2 regions of the Haloglycomyces albus DSM 45210 genome follow, and region 2 is predicted to be linked to the other one. Evidence: riboswitches for the same ligand, from Rfam matches in the RefSeq annotation. Region 2 holds a riboswitch; the other holds the start of a gene.
The links. A riboswitch is a leader RNA that binds a small molecule or an ion and turns the genes downstream of it on or off. The one in region 2 is predicted to bind cobalamin.
Positions count from the first base shown of each region.

Region 1: another riboswitch for cobalamin. It lies ahead of HALAL_RS18865 (ABC transporter substrate-binding protein); the one in region 2 lies ahead of HALAL_RS0113280 (CbtB domain-containing protein).

Region 1 covers NZ_AZUQ01000001.1:63,375-70,081, reverse strand. The annotation lists gene HALAL_RS0100375 (carbohydrate kinase family protein) at 1-91, opposite strand, end outside; gene wrbA (NAD(P)H:quinone oxidoreductase) at 263-871, shown strand; gene HALAL_RS0100365 (FecCD family ABC transporter permease) at 910-1,974, opposite strand; gene HALAL_RS18865 (ABC transporter substrate-binding protein) at 1,974-2,957, opposite strand; cobalamin riboswitch at 2,980-3,233, opposite strand; gene deoD (purine-nucleoside phosphorylase) at 3,359-4,069, opposite strand; gene HALAL_RS0100350 (BMP family lipoprotein) at 4,304-5,380, shown strand; gene HALAL_RS0100345 (MFS transporter) at 5,759-6,707, shown strand, end outside.
Region 2 covers NZ_AZUQ01000001.1:2,864,373-2,871,079, reverse strand. The annotation lists gene HALAL_RS0113300 (PLP-dependent cysteine synthase family protein) at 1-578, shown strand, start outside; gene HALAL_RS0113295 (MFS transporter) at 575-1,867, shown strand; gene HALAL_RS0113290 (hypothetical protein) at 2,289-2,603, shown strand; gene HALAL_RS0113285 (class I SAM-dependent methyltransferase) at 2,687-3,415, opposite strand; cobalamin riboswitch at 3,572-3,778, shown strand; gene HALAL_RS0113280 (CbtB domain-containing protein) at 3,807-3,992, shown strand; gene HALAL_RS0113275 (CbtA family protein) at 4,006-4,758, shown strand; gene HALAL_RS0113270 (histidine phosphatase family protein) at 4,755-5,336, shown strand; gene cbiB (adenosylcobinamide-phosphate synthase CbiB) at 5,333-6,268, shown strand; gene HALAL_RS0113260 (cobyric acid synthase) at 6,265-6,707, shown strand, end outside.

The DNA.
Region 1 (6,707 bases), 2.8 Mb from region 2:
CGGACAGCGAATCTCCTCCGGGAACATCGAGCCGTGGAACCCGCACGATCGTGTCCACGCCGACTCCGCCCAGCACTACAAGCTCAGTCATGCCTCGATTGTCCTATTCGGTGCGCGACCCTGGCAACCACAATAAAAACGATCGCGTAAACAAAATCGCAAGACCGTTTTATCGCTAAAAGTAAAGTTGCGATCACCGAGGGATATAATGACGGGCGGCTGACGTCTTCAAACAGCTCACACGGTCACTAAGGAGTGCGACATGGTTAATCTGGCCATCATCTATTACTCGCAAACAGGCAACGTACACGCCATGGCCAAAACCGCCGAACGCGAGGCCAACGACTGGGGTGCCGAGGTCCGACTCCGCCGCGCCGAAGAACTGGCACCCGCGAGCGCCATCGAATCCAACGCCGACTGGAAGGCGCATTTTGACGCCACCTTGGATATACCGGTCGCTACCCTGGACGACCTGGAATGGGCCGATGCCCTCATGTTCGGGACACCCACGAGATACGGGCTCCCCACCGCCCAGCTGAAGCAGTTCATCGATCAGACCGGACCGTTGTGGGGCGCGGGGAAACTCATCAATAAGACCGTCTCCGCGTTCACCTCCTCGCAGACCAGTCACGGGGGTCAGGAGACGACCATTACGTCGATGATGAACACCTTCTATCATTGGGGAGCGATCATCGTGCCGCTCGGCTACACCGACCCCATGATGTTCGAGGCCGAACTGGGTAATCCATACGGCGCCAGTCATGTCGGCGTGAACGGTCCGGTGGGGGAGAAAACGCGGATTGAAGTCGCGCTCTTGACCAAACGGCTCCTGGGGATCACCGACAGCTTTAAGAAGGGGTCCACCACGTAGCAACGATGCGGTAGAGCGCGGGGTCTCCCACCGCGCTCCTACATTGAAACCAATCGTTTGCTGCGGGCCATCAGTAGAATGAACATCGGTACACCGATGACGGCGGTAATGACGCCGACCGGGATCTCGCGTGGTTCGAATACCGTGCGGGCCACCGTGTCCACCCATATCATGAAAATCGCCCCCACCATGGTCGCTATCGGTAGTAGCCGCCGGTAACTTGGCCCGCTGAACAGTCGCACCGCATGCGGCAGAATCAATCCGACGAAACCGATGGCGCCGCTGATGGACACGAGAGTGGCCGTCAACAGAGCTCCGGCGACCAGCAACAACCAGCGGGTACGGTGTACCGATACCCCGAGAGCGACGGCGGTTTCCTCCCCGAACGCGAACGCGTCGAGCGCCTTGGCGTGCCCCATCGTGATAATTCCTACCAGGGCAAACACTGTAAATGCCAGGCCCAACGACTCCCACCGCGCTCGTGACAGTGATCCGGACAGCCAGTGGATGATCGATTGCGTCGCTTGAGGATTACCCTCCCAGATGATGATGAAGGTCGTGATGGCGCCGCAGAACTGGCTCAGCGCGATCCCTGCCAGGATCATCCGTCCCGGGGCGAGAGCGCCGCGTTGCAGGGAGAAGAGAATGACCAGGCTGAATACGGTAATGGCTCCGAGGAATGCTCCCGCCGTGAGTGCGTACAGACCGCTTCCCACCCCGACCACGATGACGGCGACGGCCCCGAGCGACGCACCCGAGGAGACGCCGAAGAGATACGGGTCGGCCATGGGATTGCGGGTCAGGCTCTGCATGACCGCTCCGGTCAGTGCCAGCCCCGCGCCGACCACTCCGGCGGTGAGGACGCGGGGCAGGCGCAGTTCCCAGACGATGCGGCCGTGCAGGGCGGAAACGTCGCCGGCGCTGATCCCGGTCCACTCGATGAGGATGTGCCAGACCGAGCTCACCGACAGTCCCGCCGGACCGATCGCAACACTGTGAAGTATGGACAGAATGAGGCCGACCAGCAGTGCGAGGCAGGCGACGGTTATGCGACGCGATTGTTTGAGTTCCCGATGCCCGGCGGAGCACGGGGCGCTCGCCACTACAGGACCGCCGCTATCTGCTCGCTGAGGTCGGCGATGGCTTCCGCGTTTCGGAAGCCGGCGGTGGTGGCGGAGAAGGGTATGGTGACGATGGTGTCGTCCTGTACCGCCGACAATTCGTTGAGAGCCGGATCGTTGTGTAGTTTGTCGATTTTTTCGGTGGCAGGCGACCATTCGGCATCGACGGCGACGATGACGTCGGGGTCGATTTCAATGATGTTCTCCCAGTTCACTTCCGCCCAGCTCCCTTCGACGTCGGAGAAGCCGTTGTCCAGCCCCAGGGAGTTCATGAGCATGGCCGGTGTGCCGCAGCAAGCGCCGACGCTGGGGGAATCGAGTTTGTTGTCCCACCAGAGAACGGTCAGGTCGGCGTCGGTGAGAGAGGCGGCGGATTGATCGATCGTCGTCTGCTGGTCCGACACCAGTTTTTCTCCTTGCTCGGTGATGTCGAACAGTGCCGCGATATCGGTGATTTCGCCGTGCACGTCGGAGATTTCCATGGGCCGGTCCATGCAGGAACTTGGGGACAGGTAGGAGGCGATGCCTAGGCTGGTCAGGTCGTCGCGGCTACCGGCGGCGTCGTCGTTGAACGCGGATTCGTAGGAACCGTAGACGAAATCGGGTTCGACGTCGTAGAGAACCTCTTTGGACGGGTATTGCTCGGCGAGGACGGGGACGTCGGCGTAGGCGTCGGCCAAGTCGGGATGGATGGCGTCGTCGAGATAGGCCGTTCCGATGAGATGGTCTTCCAGACCGAGCGCCAGCATGATTTCCGTGGCGGCCTGGTTCATGGTGACGACTCGTTCGGGAACGTCGGTTGCGGACACTTCGACTCCGCAGTTGTCGATGGTGGTCGTGTCGGGGGATGACGACGCTTCCGGGTCGGTTCCGCATGCGGAGAGACCGATGATCGCGGCGGCGGACAGCGTAGCGATACCTTTGCGTGACAGGGAATCGGAACGCGGTTGAGACAGAGTGGACATGCGATACTCCCATACCTCGTGGTGGACTTCCTCTGCCGCAGCCGGTCTCCTGACTTACAAGTGAAGACGAACTTCCATCGGTCACCTTCCCAGACGGTTGAGTCCAGTGGCTGCGACCCGTGTCCGTACGCCGCCGTCGGCGGGCACCTATGGTTGGCGAACCGACTCCGAGGTCGGTACGACCGGTCGCGTGAACCGATGTTTACTTGTTTACAGTGGCGAGGACCGTTCCGGATTCGCACCGGATTCCCGTGCACTGCGGCGGGTCCAGAATAAACGAAGCTGTATCGCAATACTCGTCGGCGGTGTCGGGGTGTGTTGGCGACGTCTAAAACACGATCGGCTCGGCCACCTCGGAAGGTACGGGTGGCCGAGCCGACGTCGTGGAATGAGGGAGCCGCTTACGACACTGCGGAGTCCAGAGCGATTTCCATCATCTCGGAGAACGACTCCTGACGCTCCTGAGCCGACAACGCCGTTCCCTGCAGAATGTGATCGGAAATGGTGCAGATGGCGAGCGCGCGAGCCTGGAACTTCGCCGCCAAGGTGTAAATGGCGGCGGCTTCCATTTCAATGGCGAGAATGCCGTAATCCGACAGGCGTTTTTCCACTTCCGGTGCGTCGGTGTAGAAGGTGTCGGAGCTGTACAGTTGGCCGACGCGGAGGTTGATGCCGCGGGCCTCCGCTGCCTGGTCGGCGGCTTTGAGGAGGCTGTAGTCGGCGACCGGGGCGAAGTCCACTACGTTTTCGAACCGGATGCGGTTCATGCTGGAATTGGTGGTGGCTCCGATGCCCGCGACGACGTCACGTAGTTCAATCGAGTTGTGGACGGCTCCGGCGGAGCCGACGCGAATGACGTTCTTAACCTCGTAGTAATCCAGCAGTTCGTGGGTGTAGATGGCAGCGGAGGGCTGGCCCATTCCCGTGCCCTGTACCGATACCCGTTGGCCCTTGTAGGTGCCGGTGTAGCCGAACATATTGCGTACTTCCGTGTAGCACCGGGCGTCCTCCAGGAATGTCTCGGCAATCCATTTGGCGCGCAGTGGATCACCTGGGAGAAGGACGGTGTCGGCAATATCGCCTTTGGCGGCGGAAATATGTGGTGTTGACATGTCTACAGCATGACATATTCATCCCATGAATTTTTCAGCGGTGAGACGGGTCTGTTCGCGTCTCTTGTGTCGAAAACGAATCGTGTGGTCGTTTTGATGCGCTGACATTCGCAAATGGACGGATCCGTGCGCGTGGCAGCGGTCATACGCTCGGATTAAGGTCACAGGCAAAGGGGATAACGATTCCACAACACATAGTGCCAAACCGCCCATCATGGGATGATTATTGATCTCATGGAGTCAAGGAACCAACCACTAGTGAAGGCCGTCACCGTAGCGTCTGTGGGAATGCTGACCCTCAGCGCTTGTGGCGGCAACGGCGATGGCGCCGGAGGCGATCAAGCCGAGAATGAATATCAAGCCTGCATGGTCACCGACTCGGGTGATGTCGACGACCGTTCGTTCAATGAGGCGGCGTGGGACGGGTTCCTTCAATCATCGTACGGAAACTCGAGCATCCACGTCGACTACCTGGTATCGGAGACGCATGACGATTTCTTGCCGAATCTGGAGCAGTCGATCGCCAACGACTGCGACATCATCTTCGGCATCGGTGGCCTGATCGTCGAAGACCTGGCCGAATTCGCCGCCGAGCATCCCGAGCAGGATTTTGCCATCGTGGACGGCAATATCGACCTCGACAATGTCTACTCGATCGAATTCGACCCCTCCGAATCGTCCTTCCTCACCGGATACGCCGCCGCTGCCACGAGCGAGACGGGAACGGTGGCCACATGGGGCGGTATGCCGATCGGGCCGGTGACGATCTTCATGGACGGATACGTCCAAGGAGTCGAGTACTACAACGAGGTCAAAAACGAGTCCGTGGACGTTCTCGGGTGGGATCCCGACGCCCAGGAAGGGACCTTCATCGACAGCTTCGAAGATGTCGAGTCCGGGCGAGAGGTAACGGAGAACTTCGTCGAGGAAGGGGCCGACGTCGTTCACTCGGTCGCCGGTACCGCCGGCATGGGGACGATCGAAGTCGCCAAAGAGACCGGCGACGTCAAAGTCGTCTGGGTGGACCGCGACGGATGTATCGCCTTGGAAGACGCCTGCGACCGCATTCTGACCTCGTCGGTCAAGAACATCTCCGCGGCCGTGACGAAGGCGATCGACCGTTCCTACGCCGGAGGCGGAACCGACGGTTCCTATCTGGGAGACCTGTCCAATGAAGGCGTGGCGATGTCGGAGTTCCACACCTTCGACACTCAAGTCCCGGACGATCTGACCATCGAACTCGACAAGATTCAGTCCCAGATCATCACGGGGTCGCTGACGATCGACAGCCCCGCCCGTCCGGAGCAGTAGTCCTTCGCCGGCGCGTCGACCCCGGTGGGATGCGAGATACCTAACGATCTGGAGGGAATTCTTGCGTCCCACCTGCCCGTCGGCGCACAATGTGAAGCAACGACAAATTCATCCCATGAATCGTTCTCGAGCGATGACATGGGCAGTTGACGTGGTGAAGGCACCACCAGGGCCTCGTTCGGTGCGAACCGGCGAGGTCGGTCGGGACAACGACGGAAACACCGTGGCCCGCCCTGCACTCTCACACGTCAGACCGCCTGACCGAGTGGTGGACCGGTACGGCACGTGATGTGAAGCGAATCGACGGACCTTCAAGGCCCGCTCTCTCCACAGACGCGGGCCGCACACGTACCGACACCCATCTGGAAAGGCACTCCCGTGACAACCACCGCCACCACGACGACCCCCGCCGTATCGACGGGCCAAAAGCAGGATTCCTGGCTGGCCGTCATCTCCGTAGCCATGGGCGTTTTCACCTTGGTGACCTCCGAGATCCTGCCCGTAGGACTACTGACCCCGATCGCCGACGGGTTGTCCGTCGCCGAAGGCACGGCCGGACTGATGGTCGCCACCCCCGGACTCATGGCAGCCGTGTCCGCCCCCATCCTCACCGTCGCCACCGCCAAAGCCGACCGGCGCAAGGTACTCATGGTGCTGAGCTTGCTGGTGGTCATCGCCAATGTCGTCTCGGCGATCTCCGAATCGTTCACCACCGTTCTGGCCGCTCGTGTCCTCGTCGGTATCGCGACCGGCGGATTCTGGTCGATCGCGGGGGGAATCGCCCTGCGTATCGCGCCGCACGGCAAGGTAAGCAAAGCCGTGGCCCTGGTTTACGGCGGTGGAGGAGCCGCGACGGTGGCCGGAGTTCCCCTGGTGACCATCGTGGGCGACGCCGTCAGCTGGCGGGCCTCGTTTCTGGTCGTGGCCGGATTGGCGGCCCTGACGTTCGTATTCCTGTTGATCTTCGTGCCGGCGCTTCCGTCCCAGGGAAGCGTGCGGGTCGGCCAGCTGACCGACCTCCTCCGCTCGAATCGTGGCGTGCAGGTGGGCGCGATGCTGACGGTCCTGTTCGTGGCCGGCCATTTCACCGCCTACACCTACGTCCGACCCGTTCTACAGAGCGGCGGAATCAGCGCTGCCGAGATCAGCCTCCTATTGGTGGTATTCGGCATCGCCGGTCTGACGGGTAACGCCTTGGCCGCAGTACTGCTGGAAAAGCATCTGACCGGTACGCTGATCGGCATCGCCGCTCTCATGGGGGCGGCGACGGCCGGAATGGCGGTGGTCCCGCTGAGTCTGGTGAGTGCCGCGCTTCTCATGCTGATGT
Region 2 (6,707 bases):
CACTCGAACTGGCATTCCAGGCCGGCCGGGTCGACATCCTGGTCTGTGCGGTAGGCACCGGAGGGCATTCGGCCGGAATCTTCCGCGTCCTGCGTCGTCTCTACCCACACGCGCGCCTGGTCGGCGTCGACGCGACCGGATCGACGATCTTCGGACAAGAGGCCCGCCCACGCCTGATGCGCGGCCTGGGGTCGAGTATTTTCCCGCGCAATGTCGCCTATGACGCGTTCAGCGAGATCCACTGGGTACCGGCGAGCGCAGCGGTGGCGTCGGCACGCGATCTCGCCCGGCGAGCGTATACAACCGGAGGCTGGAGTGTCGGTGCGGTCGGATTGGTAGCCGACTGGTTGGCGCGCAAGGAAAAACCCGGTACTAGAATCGTCGCCGTCTTTCCCGACGGCCCGCACCGTTACGCCGATACGGTCTTCAATGACGACTACTGCCGCGAGAACGGAATACTGGGGCAGCCTGTGCCCGACGAACCGGTGACCATATCTTCTCCACTATCGACACAGGTCGTGGAATGGTCGCGTTCCGAGACCGTTGTCGATCCGGTGCTTGCGGAGGCGGCGCGATGACGGGTTTGCCAAGGCGCTTTTCTCGCCTGGACGCGACCGCACGATTGTTGTGTGTCAATCAGTTTGGCATCAACGCCGGTTTTTTCATGCTGATGCCCTATCTGGCCGCGTATCTGACCGGGTCGCTTGGGCTGGCGGCCGGTGTAGTGGGAATTCTGTTGGGGCTGCGCAATTTCAGTCAGCAAGGCATGTTCTTTCTCGGCGGAGCGTTGGCCGACCGGTGGGGGTACAAGAACCTGATCATGGCCGGGTGTTTGCTACGCACGGTCGGGTTCGGTTTGCTGGCCACGGTCGACGCCCTTCCGGGCCTGGCAGTGGGAATGATCGCCACCGGTGTTGCCGGGGCTCTGTTCAACCCGGCGGTGCGCGCGTGTCTGGCCGAACATTCCGATAACGATCGCGTGGGGACGTTCGCGGTGTTCAACGTCTTTTATCAAGCCGGTATTCTCGCCGGACCGATCATCGGCGTAGCACTGGCCACAGTGAACTTCCAGTTCGCCTGTGCCGTCGCTGCCGCGATCTTCACCGCGCTGACCATTGTCCAGGCACGCCGACTGCCCTCGAACTCCAACGGCGAACATGGTGGCCGCGAACGCCCGTCCTTGATCGAGGCCTGGCACACCGTACTGACCGATCGACGGTTTATAGCGTTCGCTCTGGCCATGTCCGGGTCGTATGTTCTCGTGTTCCAGACCTACCTCGCCTTGCCGCTCTTGCTCGGCGACCATCTGACTTCCACTGCGTCGACGGCGACGATCGCGATGATGTTCGCCGTCTCCGGGACGCTGACGATCGTCTTCCAAGTGCGTATCACCGCGCGGTGTACATCGCTCCTGGGACGACGTGCCTCCCTCGTGGTCGGCCTGTTGGTGTTGGGCTGGGCGTTCGTTCCCACGCTCGCCGTGACCGCCTGGACCGTCCCGCCGGCTGCGGTCGCGGTCGCGGTCGTCGTCTCAGGAGGCTTGTTGGCGTTGGGAACGATGATCACCTTCCCGTTCGAGATGGACACCGTCACCGCTCTCACCGGCGGACAACGGATCGCCACACATTACGGAATTTATCAAACGGTGTGCGGCGTCATGCTGGTCGCGGGCAACTTCCTCGTCGGCACGGCCATCGATCGCATCGGCGATACCTGGAACTGGGTGCCGTGGCTCGGATTGTGCGCGCTCGCCGTCGCCAGCGCCATCGGTGTGCTCCGTATCGATCTGAACACTTCTGAGGCCGCCGACGACCGTTTGGCGAGTACAGTGGACCGGAGGGAAAAGCCGGCAGTTGAGGGACGTTGAAACGGACGGGCAGACCTCGTGGGGCCGACACGTACCGACGAATTCGACAGCAACGTCCATAAGCGAGCTCGCTCGTGACGTTGAACGACCGGCGGGAACGCTACAGGGGTGCGGGGGACTCGTCCGCATCGTTCACGGCATCAGGTGGCGGCCCATCGGCTGTTCGCGGGCAGCGCCACGCCACTCGGTCTGGAAGTTGATGTGGAGTAACCCCCTGAAGGGACATAATCTGGTGGGAAACGACACGCGTCAGAAATGCCGGATTGAAAACCAGCACATTCCGATATGACCGACACAATGAAACAACCGACAACGTCGTCCAACCTCCAACCGCCCACCACCATCGCACCGTTCATACCCAAGTCCGCCATATTACCGCCGACGGTATCGCCTGTCTCGTCGCGAAAGGAGCCTGCCGCTCATGCCGGTCAACTATCTCCCCGCTGACGCCGTCAATATCGGAACCCTCGAACACGATCAACACCAATGGCAAGTGCGGCTCCATGCGGCGAGTAAAACCGTCTACCTTCTGCCGGTGGAATGCGATCAGGAACCCAGGCCGGAGCGCGAATGTCCGCCCGCGGCGGTCGCCTACTGCCACGAATGGACTCGCCCTAGCGTCGTGCTCTACAGCGAACGCCTTTACATTCGCGCCCGCCGCAACCGCGCCTGGCTGGCGGAGTTGACCGATAAAATCGCCTGGACGGTCAAACCCCATCTCCAGCCACCCGAATAATGCGAACGTCGGGTGGTTCGGCAGCGGTCGCGGCCGTTCGCCGCCTGACACCATGCGGAATCGACGTGATACCGGGCCGATGGTCAGGCACGTAGGCGGAAGGCGTAGGTCCGATAGGGCATGACGAACTCGTCTCTGCCCCGCAGATCCGGGTGCTCATTGAGCAGATCCGCCACGCGAGTGTCCAGGTCGGCCCGATATTCGCTACTGCCGTTGAGATAATTCGATCGGGAGCGCACCAAATCCGACAATCGTTGTGGGGTTATGGGGTATTCATGGCGGAAGACCTGTAGTTCACGCTGACTGAAGTGCGGTTCGAAGTAGTCGCTGTCGTCGGCGATATGTGAAGCGAGGTATTCGGCGTTGGAGCGCCCGATGATCTCCGACAATGCCGCCACCCAGGAGACGCTTTCATCGCGGATGTTCCAGATCGGCGCGAAGACTCCATCCGGGTTCAGTACCCTCCGGATCTCCCGCAGCGCGGTGTCGTTATCGAACCAGTGGAAGGACTGTCCCGCGGTGACGACGTCGACACTATTATCGTCCAGCGGCAGTTCCTCCGCTCCGGCAACGTGGACGGGCACGTCGGACGATTGACCGCTAAGCTGTTCGGCCATCCGTGAGTCGGGCTCGACGGCGATGACACGGTGTCCAGCTTGGACAATGATTCGAGTCAGTTTCCCCGTGCCGGCACCGATATCGGCGACGGTCACCGGGTCGGTTCCCAGTTGGTAATCGATCGCCTCACGCGGGTAGGTGGGACGAACATTGTCGTACAGGTCGGCCGCGGTGCCGAAGTTGGTGGCGTCCATGTGATTCCTTTCGATTGCGATGACACCACCATACAGTACGCGCGTACTGTTTATCAAGAACGCGCAATAGACGATCTTTCCCCAGGAAAACGGCACACCTCCATCCGATAACCCACACAGCTCACCATCGCCACTACCGTAGGTTTACAAGCCGCGAGTCGGTGTGTAAAGTGATGGAAGCTCTGATAGCGGCTGTTAGGAACGCAGTGCGAATCTGCGGCGGTCCCGCCACTGTATTCGGGAAGTTTCCTCCTCCAGGCCCAGCCTGTCCAGACAGAGAGTCGCCACTGGGAAGACCCGGGAAGGCGGAGGGGGAAGCGACGATCCGAAAGCCAGGATACTAACGTCGTTGTCCCGATCTCGGGGACGAGGTTATCCCCGTGGAGGAATAATGACTGCTCTCAATACGACGACTGGCCTCAGTCGCGAATTCGTCATCTCACTATTCACCGTTGCCATGTTGACCGCCGTCGTCTACGGCGTCGCGTTCGAACAGGGCACGCTCACCGGTGGAACACCGTGGCTGCATGAAGCCTTCCACGATGCCCGCCACCTTCTCGGCTTTCCTTGCCACTAGGAGCCGATAGCGAATGATCACCGACTATCTCCGCCGCGGACTCGCGGCGGGACTTCTTGCTGGGCTCTTGTCGGGTCTCTTTGCCTGGGCCGCGGGTGAGCCTACCTTGCGCGCGGCCATTGAGATCGAAGAGCAATCGGACGAAGGCCATTCGCACGGCTCGGAAGAGTCGGGCGGAGGTCACGACCATGAGGACGAATTGGTATCCCGTCCCGTCCAGGAGGCCATGCTTCCAGTGGCCACCTCCCTGGTCGGAGCGGCCTTCGGCGGCGTCTTCGGACTCGCCTTCGGATTGGCGCGCTCGCGCCTGACGACACGTGACGAATGGGCCGCGACATGGAAGGTCGGAGCGGCCGTTACCGCCACGGTGGTGCTGTATCCGGCACTGGTTTATCCCGCCAATCCACCTGGAGTGGGTGATCCGGGAACCGTCGGTAACCGCACCGCCCTCTACTTCGCCACACTCGCCATTGGAGCGGTCACCCTGGGGTTCCTATGGTGGCTGGCCAAGCGTCTCCATGCTCGGGAATGGGAGCCGCCGCAACGGCAGATCACCGTGGCGGCAGCGGGGGTCGCCGTTTTGGGGACGGCTTGGCTGCTACTTCCCTCTCCGGCAGGCGGTGCCGATTTCCCCGCCGACGTCTTCTGGTCATTCCGCCTGTCCTCCATCGGTACACAGCTACTGCTGTGGGTGGCGCTGACGACCATATTCGCGTGGCTCTCGCAACGCGCACAAACGAAAACCGCGAAGGCCGACGCACTATGAGCCACCGCTCCACCGTCACCCTGCTACGGCACGGCCCGACCTCGGCAACGCGGCGCAGCCTCTTTCCCAGCAATGAGCCGCTGGATCGAGCGGGCCGTGAACTGGTCGCCCACTGGTGCGGCCGATTGGTCACCGATCATGTCGTCACTTCCGACTCCGCCCGCTGCCTCGACACCGCCGAGCTGGTCGGATACACCCGGCCGACGGTCGACAGCCGATGGGCGGAGTTGGACTTCGGAGATTGGAGCGGGCACAGCCTCGCTCACGCGGCCGAAACCGACTCCGAGGCCATGAGCCGGTGGCTGGACGATCCTTTCGATCACGCCCCACCCAACGGCGAGACCTTCGCCTCTCTCAGCGAGCGTGTCGATGCGGCCCTGTCCGAACTGGCCTCGCACGCCGGTCATACTCTGGTCATTACGAGCGCCGGTCCGATTAAGGCCGCTCTGCTGTCGATTCTGCATGCTCCGACCGCTTCCTTGTGGCGCATTGACGTCGCCCCCGGAACCGCTACGACACTGACGGCCCACAGTGGAATCTGGACCTTGCGTTCGCTGAATGTGGAGGCCACTTCATGAACGCGACCGCGCTTGGGCTGGCGGTAGGCGCGGCCCTGGATCGATGCTGCGGCGACCCGCGTCGCCGGCACCCGGTAGCGGGGTTCGGCACACTCGCCTCCAAACTCGAAGAGCGCATGTGGCGTGACAACCGCACAGCGGGAGCGGCGTACCTCGCGTTGACGGTGGGGACGACGACCGGTGCTGCTTGGTGGGCGTATCGGCTGGCACGGCGACGTCGGTGGAGCGAACTCGTCTTCTCCGCCGCGGTGACATGGGCGGCGTTGGGACAACGCTCCCTGATCGAGGCCGCCGATGCGGTGTCTCGCCCGCTGCTGGCAAACGAGATGGCCGAGGCTCGTGGTGCGCTGGGTGCTTTGTGCGCTCGAGAAGCCGACGACCTCGATGCGGACGAGCTGGCCGCTGCCACCGTGGAGTCGGTCGCGGAGAACACCTCGGACGCGTCGATCGCTCCGCTGTGGTGGGGAGTGGTGGCCGGTCCGGTCGGTATCGTGGCACACCGCTGTGTCAACACCCTGGACGCCATGGTCGGTTATCGCACTCGGCGATATCGCCGTTTTGGTACGGCCGCCGCCCGACTGGACGACGTCATGAATTTCGTTCCCGCTCGCTTGACGGCGCTGGCGGCCATCGCGTTCGCTCCCGCCGTGGGCGGTACGAGCGTGGAGGCGGCGCGGGTGGTGTCCCGTGATTCCGCTGCGCACCCTAGCCCCAATGCCGGAACGGCCGAAGCGGCCTTCGCGGGAGCTCTGGGAGTCCGCATCGGAGGCACGGTGAACACGTACGGAGACACTCGGGACCGGCGTCCCCGTCTCGGTCGCGGCCGCCGGGTACGACGACACGACATCGCACGGGCCAATCGCTTGTCCTGGTTGATCTATACGACCGCCGTAGCGACAGCGGTCGTGGCTCGTTGGAGGTGCCGCCGATGAAGGGAACTCTTCTGGTCGCGGGGACGACCTCCGATGCCGGTAAAAGCGTTCTAGTGTCCGGCCTGTGCCGACTCCTGTCCCGACAGGGCCATCGCGTCGCGCCGTTCAAAGCTCAGAACATGGCCCTGAACGCCGCCGTGACCCTCGACGGCGGCGAGATCGGCCGCGCCCAAGCCGCTCAGGCGGACGCCGCCGGAGTGGACGCCGAGATCGCCATGAATCCGATTCTGATCAAACCGACCGGACCGCGACATTCCCAAGTGGTGATTCGCGGGCATACGGCCTTCGACGCCGGGGCACGGGATTACCACACTCGCAAGACAACGCTCCTTCCGGTGGTGTCGGAGTCGTTGCGGGATTTGGCGTCTCGCTTCGACGTCGTTCTCGCCGAAGGCGCGGGCGGCGCGGCGGAAATCAATCTGCGCCCCTACGATCTGAC